3 regions of the Streptomyces sp. NPDC047453 genome follow, and region 1 is predicted to be linked to each of the others. Evidence: riboswitches for the same ligand, from Rfam matches in the RefSeq annotation. Region 1 holds a riboswitch; each other region holds the start of a gene.
The links. A riboswitch is a leader RNA that binds a small molecule or an ion and turns the genes downstream of it on or off. The one in region 1 is predicted to bind cobalamin.
Positions count from the first base shown of each region.

Region 2: linked by a shared signal. The riboswitch ahead of ABZ818_RS38490 (CbtB-domain containing protein) and the one ahead of ABZ818_RS05630 (cobalamin biosynthesis protein) in region 1 are both predicted to bind cobalamin.
Region 3: linked by a shared signal. The riboswitch ahead of ABZ818_RS15665 (ribonucleoside-diphosphate reductase subunit alpha) and the one ahead of ABZ818_RS05630 (cobalamin biosynthesis protein) in region 1 are both predicted to bind cobalamin.

Region 1 covers NZ_JBEYTS010000004.1:22,251-27,506, forward strand. The annotation lists gene ABZ818_RS05615 (class II aldolase/adducin family protein) at 1-88, opposite strand, end outside; gene ABZ818_RS05620 (inorganic phosphate transporter) at 244-1,506, shown strand; gene ABZ818_RS05625 (hypothetical protein) at 1,540-1,764, shown strand; cobalamin riboswitch at 1,951-2,088, shown strand; gene ABZ818_RS05630 (cobalamin biosynthesis protein) at 2,188-3,129, shown strand; gene ABZ818_RS05635 (cobyric acid synthase) at 3,126-4,634, shown strand; gene cobN (cobaltochelatase subunit CobN) at 4,631-5,256, shown strand, end outside.
Region 2 covers NZ_JBEYTS010000095.1:8,696-13,951, reverse strand. The annotation lists gene ABZ818_RS38500 (MFS transporter) at 1-77, shown strand, start outside; gene ABZ818_RS38495 (aminotransferase class V-fold PLP-dependent enzyme) at 129-1,241, opposite strand; cobalamin riboswitch at 1,683-1,819, shown strand; gene ABZ818_RS38490 (CbtB-domain containing protein) at 1,858-2,076, shown strand; gene ABZ818_RS38485 (CbtA family protein) at 2,098-2,859, shown strand; gene ABZ818_RS38480 (histidine phosphatase family protein) at 2,916-3,491, opposite strand; gene ABZ818_RS38475 (DeoR/GlpR family DNA-binding transcription regulator) at 3,494-4,264, opposite strand; gene ABZ818_RS38470 (MFS transporter) at 4,354-5,256, shown strand, end outside.
Region 3 covers NZ_JBEYTS010000014.1:87,627-92,882, forward strand. The annotation lists gene ABZ818_RS15660 (ribonucleotide-diphosphate reductase subunit beta) at 1-697, opposite strand, end outside; gene ABZ818_RS15665 (ribonucleoside-diphosphate reductase subunit alpha) at 697-3,048, opposite strand; cobalamin riboswitch at 3,171-3,325, opposite strand; gene ABZ818_RS15670 (GNAT family N-acetyltransferase) at 3,371-3,877, opposite strand; gene mctP (monocarboxylate uptake permease MctP) at 3,955-5,256, opposite strand, start outside.

The DNA.
Region 1 (5,256 bases):
TGCCGACGACCAGTCCGTCGGACACCGTGCGGCGGGCCGCCGCGACCAGCGCCCGCCAGGCGCGGGCCGTCTCTCCGAGTTCGGTCATGTGCCGATCGTGCCAGGACACCTCACGCGAGCGACCGCTCTCTCCTCATCGGACCACGGGAACGGACACCCCGATGACCGACTCAGTTCATCTTCCGTTCATCCGGGTTACCTACGTTCAACGCGCCAATGACGCTCGAACGATTGCCTGGGTAAATGGAAAGCTTCTCGATGATCCTCGCGATAGTGGTGATCACCGCACTCGCGTTCGATTTCACGAACGGTTTCCACGACACCGCAAACGCGATGGCCACGACCATCTCCACCGGTGCGCTCAAGCCCAAGGTCGCGGTGGCCATGTCCGCCGTGCTGAACCTGGTGGGCGCCTTCCTGTCCGTGGAGGTCGCCAACACGATCTCCAAGGGTCTCGTCGACGAGACCGGCATCCGTCCCGAAGTCATCTTCGCCGCCCTGGTGGGCGCGATCCTCTGGAACCTGCTGACCTGGCTGGTCGGACTCCCCTCCAGTTCCTCGCACGCCCTCATGGGCGGTCTGATCGGCGCCACCATCGCCTCGGCCGGTTTCAGCGCCGTGCACGGCGGTGTCCTGCTCACCAAGGTCCTGATCCCGGCGGTCGCCGCACCGGTCGTCGCGGGTCTGGCCGCGCTGGTCTCGACCCGGCTGTCGTACGGCATCGGCCGTAAGTCGAATTCGAACGGCAAGGCGGCCGAGAAGGGCCACCGCGCCGGGCAGATCGCCTCCGCGGGCCTGGTCTCGCTGGCCCACGGCACCAACGACGCGCAGAAGACGATGGGCGTCATCACCCTCGCCCTGATCGCCGGCGGCGCCCTCGCCCCCGGCGCCAACCCTCCCACCTGGGTCATCCTCTCGGCGGGCCTGGCCATCGCGCTCGGCACCTACATCGGCGGCTGGCGCATCATCCGCACCATGGGCAAGGGCCTGACCGACCTCCAGCCGCAGCAGGGCTTCGCCGCCCAGACCAGCGCGGCCACCGCCATCCTGGCCTCCTCCCACCTCGGCTTCTCCCTCTCCACCACGCACGTCGTCTCCGGTTCGGTGATGGGCGCGGGCCTGGGCCGCAAGGGCGGCGTGGTGCGCTGGTCCACCGCGAGCCGCATGGCCGTCGCCTGGGCCCTCACGCTGCCCGCCGCGGCCCTGGTCGCGGCCGGCGCGGAGGCCGTGACGCGCCTCGGCGACTGGGGCACCTGGCTCGTCGCCGCGTTCCTGGTGGCCTCCAGCGCCGCGATCTGGAAGATCTCCCGCCGCGAGGTCGTCGACCACACCAACGTCAACGAGACCGAGGAGCCGGCCGGCGTGGTCACCCAGGCCATCGCCGCCGTCACCCCGCCCCCGGCCTCCCCGGTGACCGAGGAACTCACCGCCACGATCCCCGCCCAGGCCTCCGCACCCGCCGGTGAACCCGCGTCCGTGGCGACCCCGCCGGCCGCCACCGTCTGAGCCCGCGCCACAGGCAGAAGGAAGAGAAGCACCATGAAGATCGACTGGGTGGCCCTCGGCTCCGTCTTCGGCGTCAGCCTCGGCGTCACGGTGGGCCTCGTGGCCCTGTTCACCCTCGGCATCGCCGGCCTCTCCCGCCGCGAGCGGGCCGTCGCCGCGGGCCACGGCGGCGGGGCCCTCGCGGTCACCGGCGCCTACGCCTGCTTCGCCGCGTGCGCCGCCGCCGTGGCCTACGGGATCTACCTGATCGTGGCCTAACCCGCCGCGGCCCGGCCCCTGGCAACCGGGTTCGGGTCCGGGTCCCACCCCCTCACGTCACCCGCCCTTTCCGGGCCGTCCCCACGACGGCCCGGGAAGGGCGGGTCTTCTGGTCCCCGGCGCCCGCGGTGTGGGCCTCATCTCAGTACCCCTGCGCAGGTCAACGGCAGGTTGACGGGTGTTCGCGGTGCGTGGTGGACTGCCGGAGCCAAGTACGGCGGCAGGAGAGGAAGTCCGGTGCGAATCCGGCGCGGTCCCGCCACTGTGACCGGGGAAGAACTTCCCCGGGAGCCAGGAACTCTCGCCGCCGGTCTCGTCGAACCAGGGCGTGGACACCCTGAGTGAGGACACATATCGCCATGCGCGGCTGCCGACCAAGGTTCACCAGCGTCTGTCCGACCGTCCGCACGACCGGCTGACCCGATGGGTGCCGATCGCGACTTCGCGTACGGCGCCGCCGCCGGCCTCCTCGGTGACCTGCTCCTCGGCGATCCGCGCCGCGGGCACCCCGTCGCCGTGTTCGGACGGGCCGCGGGTGCCGTGGAACGCGCGCTGTGGCGGGACCACCGCGGCTGGGGCGCCCTGCACACCGCCGTGTGCGTGGGGGGCGTCGTGTCGTCGGCCGCGCTGGCCGTGTCCGCCGCGCGTTCCTCCCGTACCGCGTCCGTCGCGCTGACCGCCGCCGCCACCTGGGCCGTCGTCGGCGGGACCTCCCTCGCCCGTGAGGCACGGGAGATCGGGCGCGCGCTGGGGGCCGGGGACGTCGAGGCCGCCCGGGCGCGGCTGCCGCATCTGTGCGGGCGCGACCCGCAGGCGCTGGACGCCGACGGGATCGCCCGGGCCGTCGTCGAGTCCGTCGCCGAGAACACCTCCGATGCGGTGGTGGGCGCGCTGGTGTGGGGCGCCGCCGCCGGTGTGCCGGGCCTTCTCGGCTTCCGCGCGGTCAACACCCTGGACGCCATGGTCGGGCACAAGTCCCCCCGGTACCGCCGCTACGGCTGGGCCTCGGCCCGGCTCGACGACCTCGCCGGATGGCCGGGGGCCCGGCTCACCGCCACCCTGGCGGCCGTCGCGGGCGACGACCCGCGCGGTGCCGTACGGGCCTGGCGCTCCGACGCCGGGAAGCATCCGAGCCCCAACGCCGGTCCGGTGGAAGCCGCCTTCGCGGGGGCGCTCGGGGTGCGGCTGGGCGGCACGCTCTCGTACGCCGGGCGCGTGGAGCACCGCCCGGTGCTCAACGGCGCCGGACGCGCCGTCCGGCCGGGTGACATCGAGCGCGCGGTACGGCTCTCCCGCCGCGTGGGCTGGCTCGCGCTCGGAGTGTGCGCGGGCGTACGGCTGCTGAAGAGAGGACGGACGTCATGAGTGGCGGTCTGCTCGTCGCCGGCACCACCTCCGACGCCGGGAAGAGCGTCGTCACGGCCGGGATCTGCCGGTGGCTGCGGCGCCAGGGCGTGAAGGTCGCTCCCTTCAAGGCGCAGAACATGTCCCTCAACTCGTTCGTCACCCGGGAGGGCGCCGAGATCGGGCGGGCGCAGGCCATGCAGGCCCAGGCGTGCCGCATCGAGCCGACCGCGCTGATGAACCCGGTGCTGCTCAAGCCGGGCGGCGAGCAGAGCAGCCAGGTCGTCCTGCTGGGCAAACCGGTGGGCGAGTTGAGCGCGCGCGGCTACCACGGCGGGCGGCAGCAGAAGCTCCTCGGCACCGTGCTGGACTGCCTCGCCGAGCTGCGGAGCACGCACGACGCGGTGATCTGCGAGGGGGCGGGCAGCCCGGCGGAGATCAACCTGCGCCGGACCGACATCGTCAACATGGGGATCGCGCGCGGCGCGCGGCTGCCCGTGCTCGTCGTCGGCGACATCGACCGCGGTGGCGTCTTCGCCTCCTTCTACGGCACGCTCGCACTGCTGTCGCCGGAGGACCAGGAACTCGTCGCCGGGTTCCTCGTCAACAAGTTCCGCGGGGACGTCTCGCTGCTCGAACCCGGGCTCGACATGCTGCACGGGCTCACCGGCCGGCGTACGTACGGCGTGCTGCCGTTCCGGCACGGGCTCGGCATCGACGAGGAGGACGGGCTGCGCATGTCCCTTCGGGGAGCCGTGCGGGAGTCCGCCGTGGCTCCCCCGGTCGGGGAGGACGTGCTGCGGGTCGCCGTCTGCGCCGTGCCGCTGATGTCCAACTTCACCGACGTGGACGCGCTCGCCGCCGAACCGGGCGTCGTCGTGCGGTTCGTGGACCGGCCCGAGGAGCTGACCGACGCCGACCTCGTCGTCGTGCCCGGCACACGCGGCACGGTCAGGGCGCTGGAATGGCTGCGGGAGCGGGGGCTCGCACGGGCTGTGGCGAGCCGGGCCGCCGAGGGGCGGCCGGTGCTGGGCATCTGCGGCGGCTTCCAGATCCTCGGCGAGCACATCGAGGACGACGTGGAGAGCCGGCGCGGGCACGTCGACGGGCTGGGCCTGCTGCCCGTACGGGTCGGGTTCGCCCGTGAGAAGACCCTCACCCGGCCGCGGGGCGTGGCCCTCGGCCAGCGGGTCGAGGGGTACGAGATCCACCACGGGGTCGCCGAAGTCACCGGCGGGGAACCCTTCCTGGACGGCTGCCGGGTCGGGGCCGTCTGGGGCACGCACTGGCACGGCTCGCTGGAGTCGGACGGCTTCCGGCGCGCGTTCCTGCGCGAGGTGGCGGCCGCGGCTGGACGCCGTTTCGTGCCGGCGCCCGACACCTCGTTCGCCGCGCTGCGCGAGGAGCAGCTCGACCGGCTCGGCGACCTGATCGAACAGCACGCGGACACGGACGCGCTCTGGCGGCTCATCGAGTCGGGCGCGCCGCAAGGACTGCCTTTCATTCCACCGGGAGCGCCCGCATGAGCACAGTGTTGTTGTTGTCGACCGCCGACACCGATCTGCTCGCCGCCCGAGCCTCGGCCGCCTCCTACCGGATCGGCAATCCGACCCGCGTGGACGTCGACGAGGAGCTTCCGGGGCTGCTCGACGGTGCGGACATCGCCGTCGTACGGCTGCTCGGCGGCAAGCGCGCCTGGGAGGACGGACTCGCCGCGCTGAAGGCCTCCGGCGTGCCGACGGTGCTGCTGGGCGGAGAGGCCGTACCGGACGCCGAGTTGATGGCCGAGTCGTCGGTGCCGGCCGGAGTCGTGGCGGAGGCGCTGAAGTACCTCGTCGAGGGCGGCCCGGAGAACCTGGCGGAACTCGCCCGGTTCCTCTCCGACACGGTGCTGCTGACCGGCGAGGGCTTCGAGGAGCCGCGGCGGATGCCGGAGTACGGCGTCCACGGCGAACGTGCCCTGGTGGCCGGGCGCCCGACCGTCGGCGTGCTCTTCTACCGCGCCCACGAACTGAGCGGCAACAGCGCGTTCGTCGACACGCTGTGCGACACGATCGAGGCGCACGGCGCCAACGCCCTTCCCGTCTACTGCGGTTCGCTGCGCGGCGCGGACGCCGGGCTGTACGAGATCCTCGGACGCGCCGACGC
Region 2 (5,256 bases), on a different contig from region 1:
GCGCCGCCTCGGTCGGGGCGCTCGCCCGTGCCGGGCGGCTCACCGGTGAGGCAGAGCCCGAGCCCGCTCCCGCCTGACGGAAAGGAGATCGCCGGTCCGCGGGTTCGACGTGTCGCCGACTCGCGGGTTCAACTCTCCAGGGACGACAGTGCGGTGGCGACCCGTTCGGCTGCCTCCGGCGGGGTCGAGGCGTGCGGGGAGAGCCTGAGCGAGTCGGTGCGCACGGTCGCGGTGACGCCTTCGGCGTGCAGTGCCTTGGCGACGAGGGACGGATCGTGGTCCGGCAGGGTGAAGGAGAGGATGCCCGCGCGCCGCGCCGGGTCGACGGGGGAGAGGACGCGGCCGCCGCACGTTTCGACGACCTCGGTGAGTTCGGCGATCCGTACGGCGATCGCGGCTTCGATGGCGGCGACGGTGTGCCGCTCGACGAGGTCCAGCGCGGCCGCGAACGCGGCGGCCGTCACCGGACTCAGATTGGTGATCGACCACCGTCGTGCGTCCGGGGCGGGCGGGTGCTCGGCTCCGTCGAAGAGGCCGACCTCCTCGACGCCCGTCCAGCCGGTGAGGACCGGCTCCAGGGATTCCAGAGCGCGGTCGGACAGCGAGGCGAAGCCGGTCGACCATCCGGCGCGCAGCCATTTCTGGCCGCCCGCGACCACCACGTCGGCGGCGTCCCAGGACAGCGAGGCGACACCGAACGCCTGAATGGCGTCCACGATCAGCAGCCGGTCGGGCCCGATCGCCTCGCGCAGCGCCGCCAGGTCGGCACGGAACCCGGTGCGGAAGTCCACGGCGCTGACCGACACGGCCACGACGTCGTCGGTCAGCGCGGCGCGGACCAGGTCGGGGGTGACTCCGGAGCCGGGCGCGGGGTCGATCCAGCGCGGAGTGGCCCGGCCCAGGTCCGCGGAGCGGCGCCACGGGTAGTGGTTGGCGGGGAAGTCGGTGCGTGGCGCGACGACCACGCCCTCTCGGATGCCGAGTGCGGCGTGGAACAGTCCGGTGGACGCGTTCGGGAGGAGCACCGTGTGCCGGGCGTCGGTGCCGGCGAGACGGGCGGCCGTGTCCCGCGCGGTCTCCTCCGCGCGCATCAGGGTGTCCACGGTGGTGTGGTCGGCGCGGGCGGACGCCTCCAGGGCGCGCGCGGTGGCGGTGACGGCGTCCCGGGAGGGCGGTCCGAAACGTGCGAAGTCCAGGTACCCGGCTGGTGTGTCGAAGTGGGCGGCGTACGACGTGAGCACGGGGCTCGTCCCTCCGGGGTGGTGCGTGCGGATCGAGTGGCGCGGCGGGCGGAGTGCCTGTGGGTGCGCCGGACGGCGGGGCAGCAGCGTGCGCCGTCCCACCGGTCTGAGCTGGTCAGAGCCTGCCAGCGCATCTTGCCACAGCACCGGAGCGCCCTGTCGGGCCATCGCGGCAGCAGAGTCTGGGAGGGGCGGCCGACGACGCGGACCGCATCACCGTCCTGTCCCAGGGGCGGATCCACTTCGACGGCACCACGCACGGCTTCCTCGGCAACGCCCCGCCGGACACTCCGGGCTCCCGCCGCGCGGAGGCCGCCTACACGGCGTTGACGCTCCAGGGCTGAGGCTGACGCTTCAGGGTCGAAAAGGAGCCTCCGCAAGTTCCGCGGAGTACGGCTGGTGGAGAAGATCACGTCCGTGGTCGCGGTCTTGGCCGGGCCCCCGGCACGCGATACCGTCTGTCCGATATCGACGACGGCACGACGGAAGCCGGTGGGAATCCGGCACGGTCGCGCCACTGTATGCGAACGCCCCAGGGATGTTCGTGAGTCAGACCCGCGGCTGTCGTCCTGTGCACCACCGAGATGGGACGCGAACTCCCAGAGGAGGTTCTGCCATGGCGCAGACCGTCGCTCAGCCGACCGCCACCCCCGCCGTTCCCGCCACGCTGCCGCTGAAGGCGATAGCTCCCTGGGCGGTCTTCTTCGGCGTTCTCATGCTGGTCCTGCTCTACTTCGTCGGCGCCGAGCAGGGCGCCACCTCCGTGTTCAGCGGCACGGACGTCCACGAGTGGGTGCACGACGCCCGCCACCTGCTCGGCTTCCCCTGCCACTGAGGCGAGGGACGCCGCACGCTCATGAACTCCGCAACGGTAAGAAACCTTCTGGTGCGGGGCATGCTCGCCGGCCTTGCCGCCGGTGTGCTCGCCCTGGTCGCCGCCTACTTCCTCGGGGAGCCGTTCGTCGACAAGGCGATCGGCCTCGAGGAGGCGCACTCCCACTCCCACTCTCATGACGAGGTGGAAGTCGTCTCCCGTTCCCTGCAGTCCACCGCCGGTCTCGCCACCGGCGTCCTCGTCTACGGGGTCGCCTTCGGCGGTATCGCCGCGCTCGCCTTCTGCTTCGCGCTGGGCCGCGTGGGCCGCTTCTCCCCGCGGGCGACCGCGCTGCTGCTGTCCGGCTGCGCGCTGCTGGCCGTGTACGTCGTGCCGTTCCTGAAGTACCCGGCCAACCCGCCCGCGGTCGGCCAGGAAGACACCATCGGCAAGCGCACGACCCTGTACTTCCTGATGATGCTGCTCAGCATCCTCCTCGCGATCGCCGCCACGATCCTGGGCAAGCGCCTCGCGCCCACGCTGGGCACGTGGTACGCGACGGTGGCCGCGGTGGCCGCCTTCGCCGTGGTGATCGGGCTGGCCTACGCCTTCCTGCCGGTCGTCAACGAGGTTCCGGCGGACTTCCCGGCCACCCTGCTGTGGCGGTTCAGGCTCTCCGCCCTGGCCATGCAGACCGTCCTGTGGGGCGGATTCGGGCTGCTCTTCGGCGAGTTGGCCCAGCGGTTGCTGAACCCCAGCCCCGCGACCGCCGCGTCCGGGCAGGCGGTGCCGGCCGCGCACTGAACCCTTCGGCACACGACAGGGCCCTTCGGATCCGTCCGGGGGCCCTGTCGCGTTCGTCAGGACGCCGCCGCCAGCGGCTGTCCGAGCCGCAGATTCCAGCGGCCGGCCCGACCGCTGAACTCCGTTGCCGTCAAAGGCGGTACGTCCAGCCGCCAGAAACCGGTCGCGGGCACGCCCAGCACATGGACGACCGCGGCCCGTACGACCTCCGGCTCGACCACCGCGAGCGTACGGCCGTCGGTGTCCCGCGCGCTGTCCAGCCAGTGCCCGACCCGCTCGCACGCGTCCCGCACCGACTCCCCGCCGTGCGGTGCGCAGTCGGGGTCGGCGAGCCAGCGGCCCACCGCCTCCGGCTCGGTGGCCATCACCTCCTCCAGGGTCCGGCCCCTCCAGCGGCCCGCGTCCAGACCGGCCAACTCCCGTACCGCCACGCCGTCGAGGCCGAGCGCCGACGCCGTCTCCCGGCAGCGTGCGCTCGGGGACAGGAGCACGCGGGCGGCCGCGGGCAGCGATCCGGCCGCCGAACGGGCCCTGGCCGCCCCGCCGTCGTCGATCGAGTCGCCGTCGTCGAACCGGGCCTGCCGCAGCGACGGGCTCGTCGCGGGCGCGACGAGAGTGATTCGGATGGTCAACTTCACTCCCACCGCGCGGTGTTGACGATCGTGCCCGCGGCGCGGATCGTCTCGACCTCGCCGGGTGGCGCGGAATCGTCGGTGACGAGGGTGTGCAGCCGCGAGACCGGTGCGACGAAGGCGTGCGCCGTACGGGACAGTTTGGTGCCGTCGGCCACGGCGAGCACGCGCCGGGCGGAGTCGATCGCGGCCCGTTTCACCGCCGCGTCGTCCAAGTCGTAGGCGGTCAGGCCCTGTTGTGCGGTCAGCCCACAGCAGCCGATGACGGCGGTGTCGAAGCGCAGGGCCGCCAGCGAAGCCAGGGTCAGGGGGCCGGTGAGGGCTCCCTCGCCCGGACGGGGCCGGCCGCCGGGCACGAGGAGGGTGGTCTGCCCGGGACTGTCGGCCAGCGCGTCGACGGCCTGGAGGGACAGCGGCATCACGGTCACCCGCCGGCCGCGCAGCGCCCTGGCCACTTCCAGGCAGGTGGTGCCGCTGTCGAGGACGACCGTCTCCCCGTCGGCGATCAGCGCGGCCGCGTCCGCGGCGATGCGCTGCTTGGCCCGTGTGCCCTCCTGCGCGCGCAGGGGGAAGGGTGGCTCCTCGCCGCGCAGCAGCAGGGACCGGGCGCCGCCCCGGAAGCGTTCCAGTACGCCTTGGGCGGCCAGGGCCTCCAGGTCGCGGCGGATGGTCATCTCCGAGGCTCCGGTGAGTTCGGCCAACTGGCCGACGCCGAGGCTTCCCGCCTCGCGCACCGCGTCCGTGATCCGCCTCAGACGGCCCGTGTTCCCCATGCGGCGATTGAACACCATGCGCCGACGAACAGGAACACTGTGAGAAGAGGCGCTTTCCAAACACCATTCATGTTCGATACGTTCGCTCCATGGAGCGATCACTTCGCGCGGCGCGTCTGGCGACCTTCACGTACTTCATCCTCAACGGGACCCTGCTGGGGATGTGGATCGTGCAGATCCCGCCCATCGAGCACCGCGTCGGCGTCAGCCACGCCGTCCTGGGCGGCTTCCTGCTGCTGCTCGGGGCGGGCGCCTTCGTGGGGATGCAGCTGGCCGGCCCGGTCGCCGACCGCCTCGGCACCCGGATCGTCGTGCCCGCCGCCGGTGTCCTGTGCAGTGCCGCTCTCGTGCTGCCCGGACTGGCCTCGAAGCCGTGGATGCTCGCCGGAGCCCTGATCGTGCTCGGGTTCGGCAACGGCTGCCTGGACGTGAGTATGAACGCCCACGCCGTCCAGGTCGAGAAGGCGTACGGACGCCCGGTGATGTCCGCGTTCCACGCCACGTTCTCCGTCGGCGGCGTGCTGGCCGCCCTCGCGGGTGCCGCCGTCGCGAGCGCGGGCTGGACCCCGGCGGCGACGCTCGGCACGGCGGCCGTCCTGGGAGTGGTGGTCTCCGTGTGCGCCGCCCCGGGTCTGCTGCCCACCGCCGCGGGACCGGCCGCGGATGCCGGGACCGGGTCCGACGGGCCGGCCGGGCGGGCGGCCCCGGCCCGTACCCGTATCTGGATCCTGGCCGTCCTCGCGCTGATGGTCATGCTGTGCGAGGGGGTCGCCAACGACTGGAGCGTGCTGCACCTGCGGACCGTCCTCGGCGCCGCCGACAGCACGGCGGCCTTCGCCTACGGCGCGTTCGCCGCGACGATGACCATCGGCCGCCTGCTCGCCGACCGCCTCTCGGCCCGCTTCGGCCCCGCCGCGATTCTGCGTCACGGCGCCTCGGTCGCCGCTGCCGGCATGACGGCGGCCGCCCTGTCCCCGTGGATTCCGCTCGCC
Region 3 (5,256 bases), on a different contig from region 1:
CCGGCTCCTCCTTGCGCACGGTGTCGACCACGTCGAAGGCGAAGGACATGTGCATCGTCTCGTCGCGGAACACCCAGTTGGTGCCGGTGGCAAGACCGTGCAGCAGGCCGCGGCTGCGGAACCAGTAGACGTAGGCGAAGGCACCGTAGAAGAACAGGCCCTCGATGCACGCGGCGAAGCAGACGAGGTTGAGCAGGAAGCGCCGACGGTCCGCCTTCGTCTCCAACTGGTCCAGCTTCTCCACCGAGTCCATCCACTTGAAGCAGAACTCGGCCTTCTCCCGGATGGAGGGGATGTTCTCCACCGCGGCGAAGGCCGCGGCGCGGTCCTCCGGGTCGGGGAGGTAGGTGTCCAGCAGCGTCAGATAGAACTGGACGTGCACGGCCTCCTCGAACAGCTGCCTGCTCAGGTACAGGCGCGCCTCAGGGGAGTTGATGTGCTTGTAGAGCGTGAGCACCAGGTTGTTCGCCACGATCGAGTCACCGGTGGCGAAGAAGGCCACCAGCCGTCCGATCAGGTGCTGCTCGGCGGGGCTCAGCTTGGCGAGATCGGCGACGTCCGAGTGGAGGTCGACCTCCTCCACGGTCCAGGTGTTCTTGATGGCGTCCCGGTAGCGCTCGTAGAAGTCCGGGTAGCGCATCGGACGGAGCGTCAGCTCGAAGCCGGGGTCGAGCAGGTTCTTGGTCTCGCTGGTCATTACTGGCAGGCCTCGCAGGACTCGGGGTTTTCCAGGGAGCAGGCGACCGCCTCGGGGTCCGGCGTCGCCTGGACGGGGACAGTGGCGCGGGCGGCCCGCGCGATCCGGGTCGCGGGGCGGGAGCGCAGGTAGTACGTCGTCTTCAGGCCCTGCTTCCAGGCGTAGGCGTACATCGAGGAGAGCTTGCCGATGGTCGGCGTCTCCATGAACAGGTTCAGGGACTGGGACTGGTCCAGGAACGCGGTGCGGGCCGCGGCCATGTCGATCAGGCCGCGCTGCGGGATCTCCCACGCCGTGCGGTACAGCGTCCGCACGTCCTCGGGGATCCAGGCGAAGTCCTGCACCGAGCCGTTCGCCTCGCGCAGCGCCTCGCGGGTCCGGGCGTCCCAGACGCCGAGCGCCTTCAGATCGTTCACCAGGTACGAGTTGACCTGAAGGAACTCCCCGGAGAGTGTCTCGCGCTTGAAGAGGTTGGAGACCTGCGGCTCGATGCACTCGTACACGCCCGCGATCGAGGCGATGGTGGCGGTCGGGGCGATGGCGAGCAGCAGCGAGTTGCGCATGCCGACGGCGGCGATCCGCTCGCGCAGGGCCGCCCAGCGTTCCGGCCAGGTCAGCTCGACGTCGTAGTGGTCGGGGTGCAGCACGCCCCGGGCCGTACGGGTCTTCTCCCATGCGGGCAGCGGGCCCTCGCGCTCGGCGAGGTCGGCCGACGCCTCGTACGCGGCGAGCATGATCCGCTCGGCGATACGGGTGGACAGGGCCTTCGCCTCCGGGGAGTCGAAGGGCAGCCGCAGCTTGAAGAAGACGTCCTGAAGGCCCATGGCGCCCAGGCCCACCGGCCGCCAGCGGGCGTTGGAGCGGCCCGCCTGCTCGGTCGGGTAGAAGTTGATGTCCACCACGCGGTCGAGGAAGGTGACGGCGGTGCGGACGGTCTCGTCCAGCCGCTCCCAGTCGATGTCCCCGCCGGCCACGAACGCGCCGAGGTTGACCGAACCCAGGTTGCACACCGCCGTCTCGCCGTCGTCGGTGACCTCCAGGATCTCCGTGCAGAGGTTGGAGGAGTGGACGACGTGGCCGGGCTGTGCCGTCTGGTTGGCGGTGCGGTTGGCGGCGTCCTTGAAGGTCATCCAGCCGTTGCCGGTCTGCGCGAGGGTGCGCATCATGCGGCCGTACAGGTCGCGGGCCGGCATGGTCTTCCTCGCCAGGCCCCGCGCCTCCGCGGTGCGGTACGCGGCGTCGAACTCCTCGCCCCACAGGTCGGCCAGCTCCGGCACGTCCGCGGGGGAGAACAGCGACCACTGCCCGTCGGCGTTCACCCGGCGCATGAACTCGTCCGGGACCCAGTGCGCGAGGTTGAGGTTGTGCGTCCGGCGGGCGTCCTCGCCGGTGTTGTCGCGCAGCTCCAGGAACTCCTCGATGTCCGAGTGCCAGGTCTCCAGGTAGACCGCGGCGGCGCCCTTGCGCCGGCCGCCCTGGTTCACGGCGGCCACCGAGGCGTCCAGGGTCTTCAGGAACGGCACGATGCCGTTGGAGTGCCCGTTGGTGCCGCGGATCAGCGAACCGCGGGAGCGGATGCGGGAGTAGGCGATGCCGATGCCGCCGGCGTGCTTGGACAGACGGGCGACCTGGAGGTAGCGCTCGTAGATCGAGTCCAGCTCGTCCCTGGGGGAGTCGAGCAGGTAGCAGGACGACATCTGGGGGTGACGCGTCCCGGAGTTGAAGAGCGTGGGGGAGGAGGGCAGGTAGTCGAGGCGGCTCATCAGCCCGTAGAGCGCCTCGACCTCGTCGACCGACCGCGCGGTGGCGTCCTGCGCGAGACCCGCCGCGACCCGCAGCATGAAGTGCTGCGGCGTCTCGATCACCTTGCGGGTGATCGGGTGCCGCAGCAGGTACCGGCTGTGCAGGGTGCGCAGGCCGAAGTAGCCGAAGCGGTCGTCGGCGGCCCGGTCGATCAGCGCGTCCAGGCGGTCGGCATGGGCGCGTACGAACTCGGCCGTCCGGTCGGCGATGAGGCCCTCGCGATGCCCCACGGCGACCGAGTCGGTGAAGGAGGCGACGCCCTGGGAGGCGGCCTCGGCGCGGACGGCGAGGGTCAGCAGCCTGGCCGCGAGCCGGGAGTAGGCGGGGTCCTCGGAGATGAGCCCGGCGGCCGCCTCCGTGGCCAGCTCGCGCAACTCGGCCTCGTCGGCCCGCGCCGACCGGCCGCGCAGCGCGGCGGCGGCGACCCGGCCGGGGTCGGCGTCGGGGAGGTCGGCGGTCAGCTCGGTCAGGGTCCGCAGCAGTACGGCACCTGGACCGTCGGTTTCCGGAGCTGTGACTGAAACCGGGTCTGCTGGCGCGATGGTCACGTGGAGCTCTCCCTCGCTCGGCACGGGGCCTCGCCGAGGGCAGGGGGCGGCACACGAGCGCACGCGGCGCCGCGTCCACCGGCCCATTCCACGAGGCCCGGACGTCAGGGCACCCGGACCGGACGGCCGGGCGCACTGTCGGCAGGTCCTCGGACTGACGCTCGTGGCGGCCCATGGGGGCATACGTGCACGAGTACACCGTTGCGGGACAGTTCCGGATTCGCACCGGATTCCCCTGCGGCGACAGTGAGCACGAGCATACATCTTGTGCTGAGTGAGTCGGGCACCCCCATATGTTGTGCCGCGTCGACTCCGGAACGTGTCAGAATGTCAACTCGTAGGTGAGCAGCATGATGTCGTCCAGGTGCGGGAGGGGGTTCCAGTCCCGGCCCGGCGTGCGGACGAAGCCCAGACGCTCGTAGATGCGGTGGGCGGTGTGCATGGTGCCCTGGGTGGACAGCACCACGCGGACACAGCCCTGCACGGCCCGTGCCCGGTCCAGGCAGGCCCGTACGAGGGCCTCGCCGACGCCTCGGCCGCGCGCCGTGTGGGCGACCGCGAGCATCCGTATCTCGGTCTCCCCGGGACCGGCGAGGTCGGCCATGGGGCCAGTGCCGGGGACGAAGGTCACGCCGCCGAGCACCGTCCCGTCCGCCACCGCCACCAGCACCTCGGCCGCGGCCGCCCGCTTGGCCACGTCCCGCAGCTCGCCGAGATACTCGTCGCTCTCGCCGAAGTCGAGGAGCCCGTCCCGGAGGTAGGCCTGGGCGGTGATCTCACCGAGGGTGCCGTACTCGCCGGGTTCCACCGGCCGGATCGCGATGTCCATGGCCCGAGTGTGCCGCACGGGCACGGCAGCGGGCCGCCGGATTTCTCCGGCGGCCCGTGGGATGCCCCTCCCGGGTGTCAGTGCGGCGCCGCCGCCGTGGTCGGCGGGAGCTCCACCTCGACGCCCGGGTCGCCGGCGTCCGCCGTGTAGTCCTCCGGCCGGGTCTCGTCCACGCCCTGAGGCGCCTTGACCGCCCTCAGCACGAACGTCAGGACCACCGCGACGACCGCGTTGAGCACGAACGCCGTCAGGCCGATGTAGCCGATCTCGCCGATGCCCGGGATCTCCTTCGCCGAACCGCCGAAGTGCTTCTGCGTCGGCGAGGCGACCCCGTAGGCGGCGACCGTGCCGTAGACCATGCCGACCGCCCAGCCCGCCAGCAGCGCCCAGCGGTGGAACCAGCGGGTGAACAGGCCGCCGACCAGGGCCGGGAAGGTCTGCAGGATCCAGATGCCGCCGAGCAGCTGGAAGTTGATGGCGACCGTCTTGTCCATGGTCAGGACGAAGACCAGCGCGCCCACCTTGACCAGCAGCGACACGATCTTGGAGACCCGGGTCTCCTCCTTCGGCGTCGCGTGCGGGCGGAGGAAGTCCTTGTAGATGTTGCGGGTGAACAGGTTCGCGGCGGCGATCGACATGATGGCCGCCGGCACCAGCGCGCCGATGGCGATCGCCGCGAACGCCACGCCCGCGAACCAGTCCGGGAACATGTTCTCGAACAGCTGCGGAATGGCCAGCTGGCCGTTCTTCACCTGCACGCCCGCCGCGATCGCCATGAAGCCCAGCAGGGCGAGCAGGCCCAGCATCAGCGAGTACAGCGGCAGGATCGTGGTGTTGCGGCGGATCACCTCGCGGCTGCGCGAGGACAGGGTCGCGGTGATCGAGTGCGGGTACATGAACAGCGCGAGCGCGGAGCCCAGGGCCAGCGTGGCGTACGTCCACTGGCCGGCCGCCGCCGGCACCAGGCCGCCCGTCCCCGACTCGCTGAACTTCTGGTCCGCCTTGGCGAACACCTCGCCGAAGCCGCCCAGCTTGATCGGGATGTAGATGATGGCCACCGCGATCACGATGTAGATCAGGGTGTCCTTCACGAACGCGATCAGCGCGGGCGCGCGCAGTCCCGACGAGTAGGTGTAGGCCGCCAGCACACCGAAGGCGATCAGCAGCGGCAGGTCCTTCACGAACCAGTGGGTGCTGTCGCCGCCACCGACGCCCATCACGTCAAGCACGGCCTGGATGCCGACCAGTTGGAGCGCGATGTACGGCATGGTCGCGAGGATGCCGGTGAGCGCCACCGCCAGCGACAGGCTCTTGGAGCCGAACCGGCCGCGGACGAAGTCCGAGGTGGTCACGTATCCGTGCCGGTGGGACACCGACCA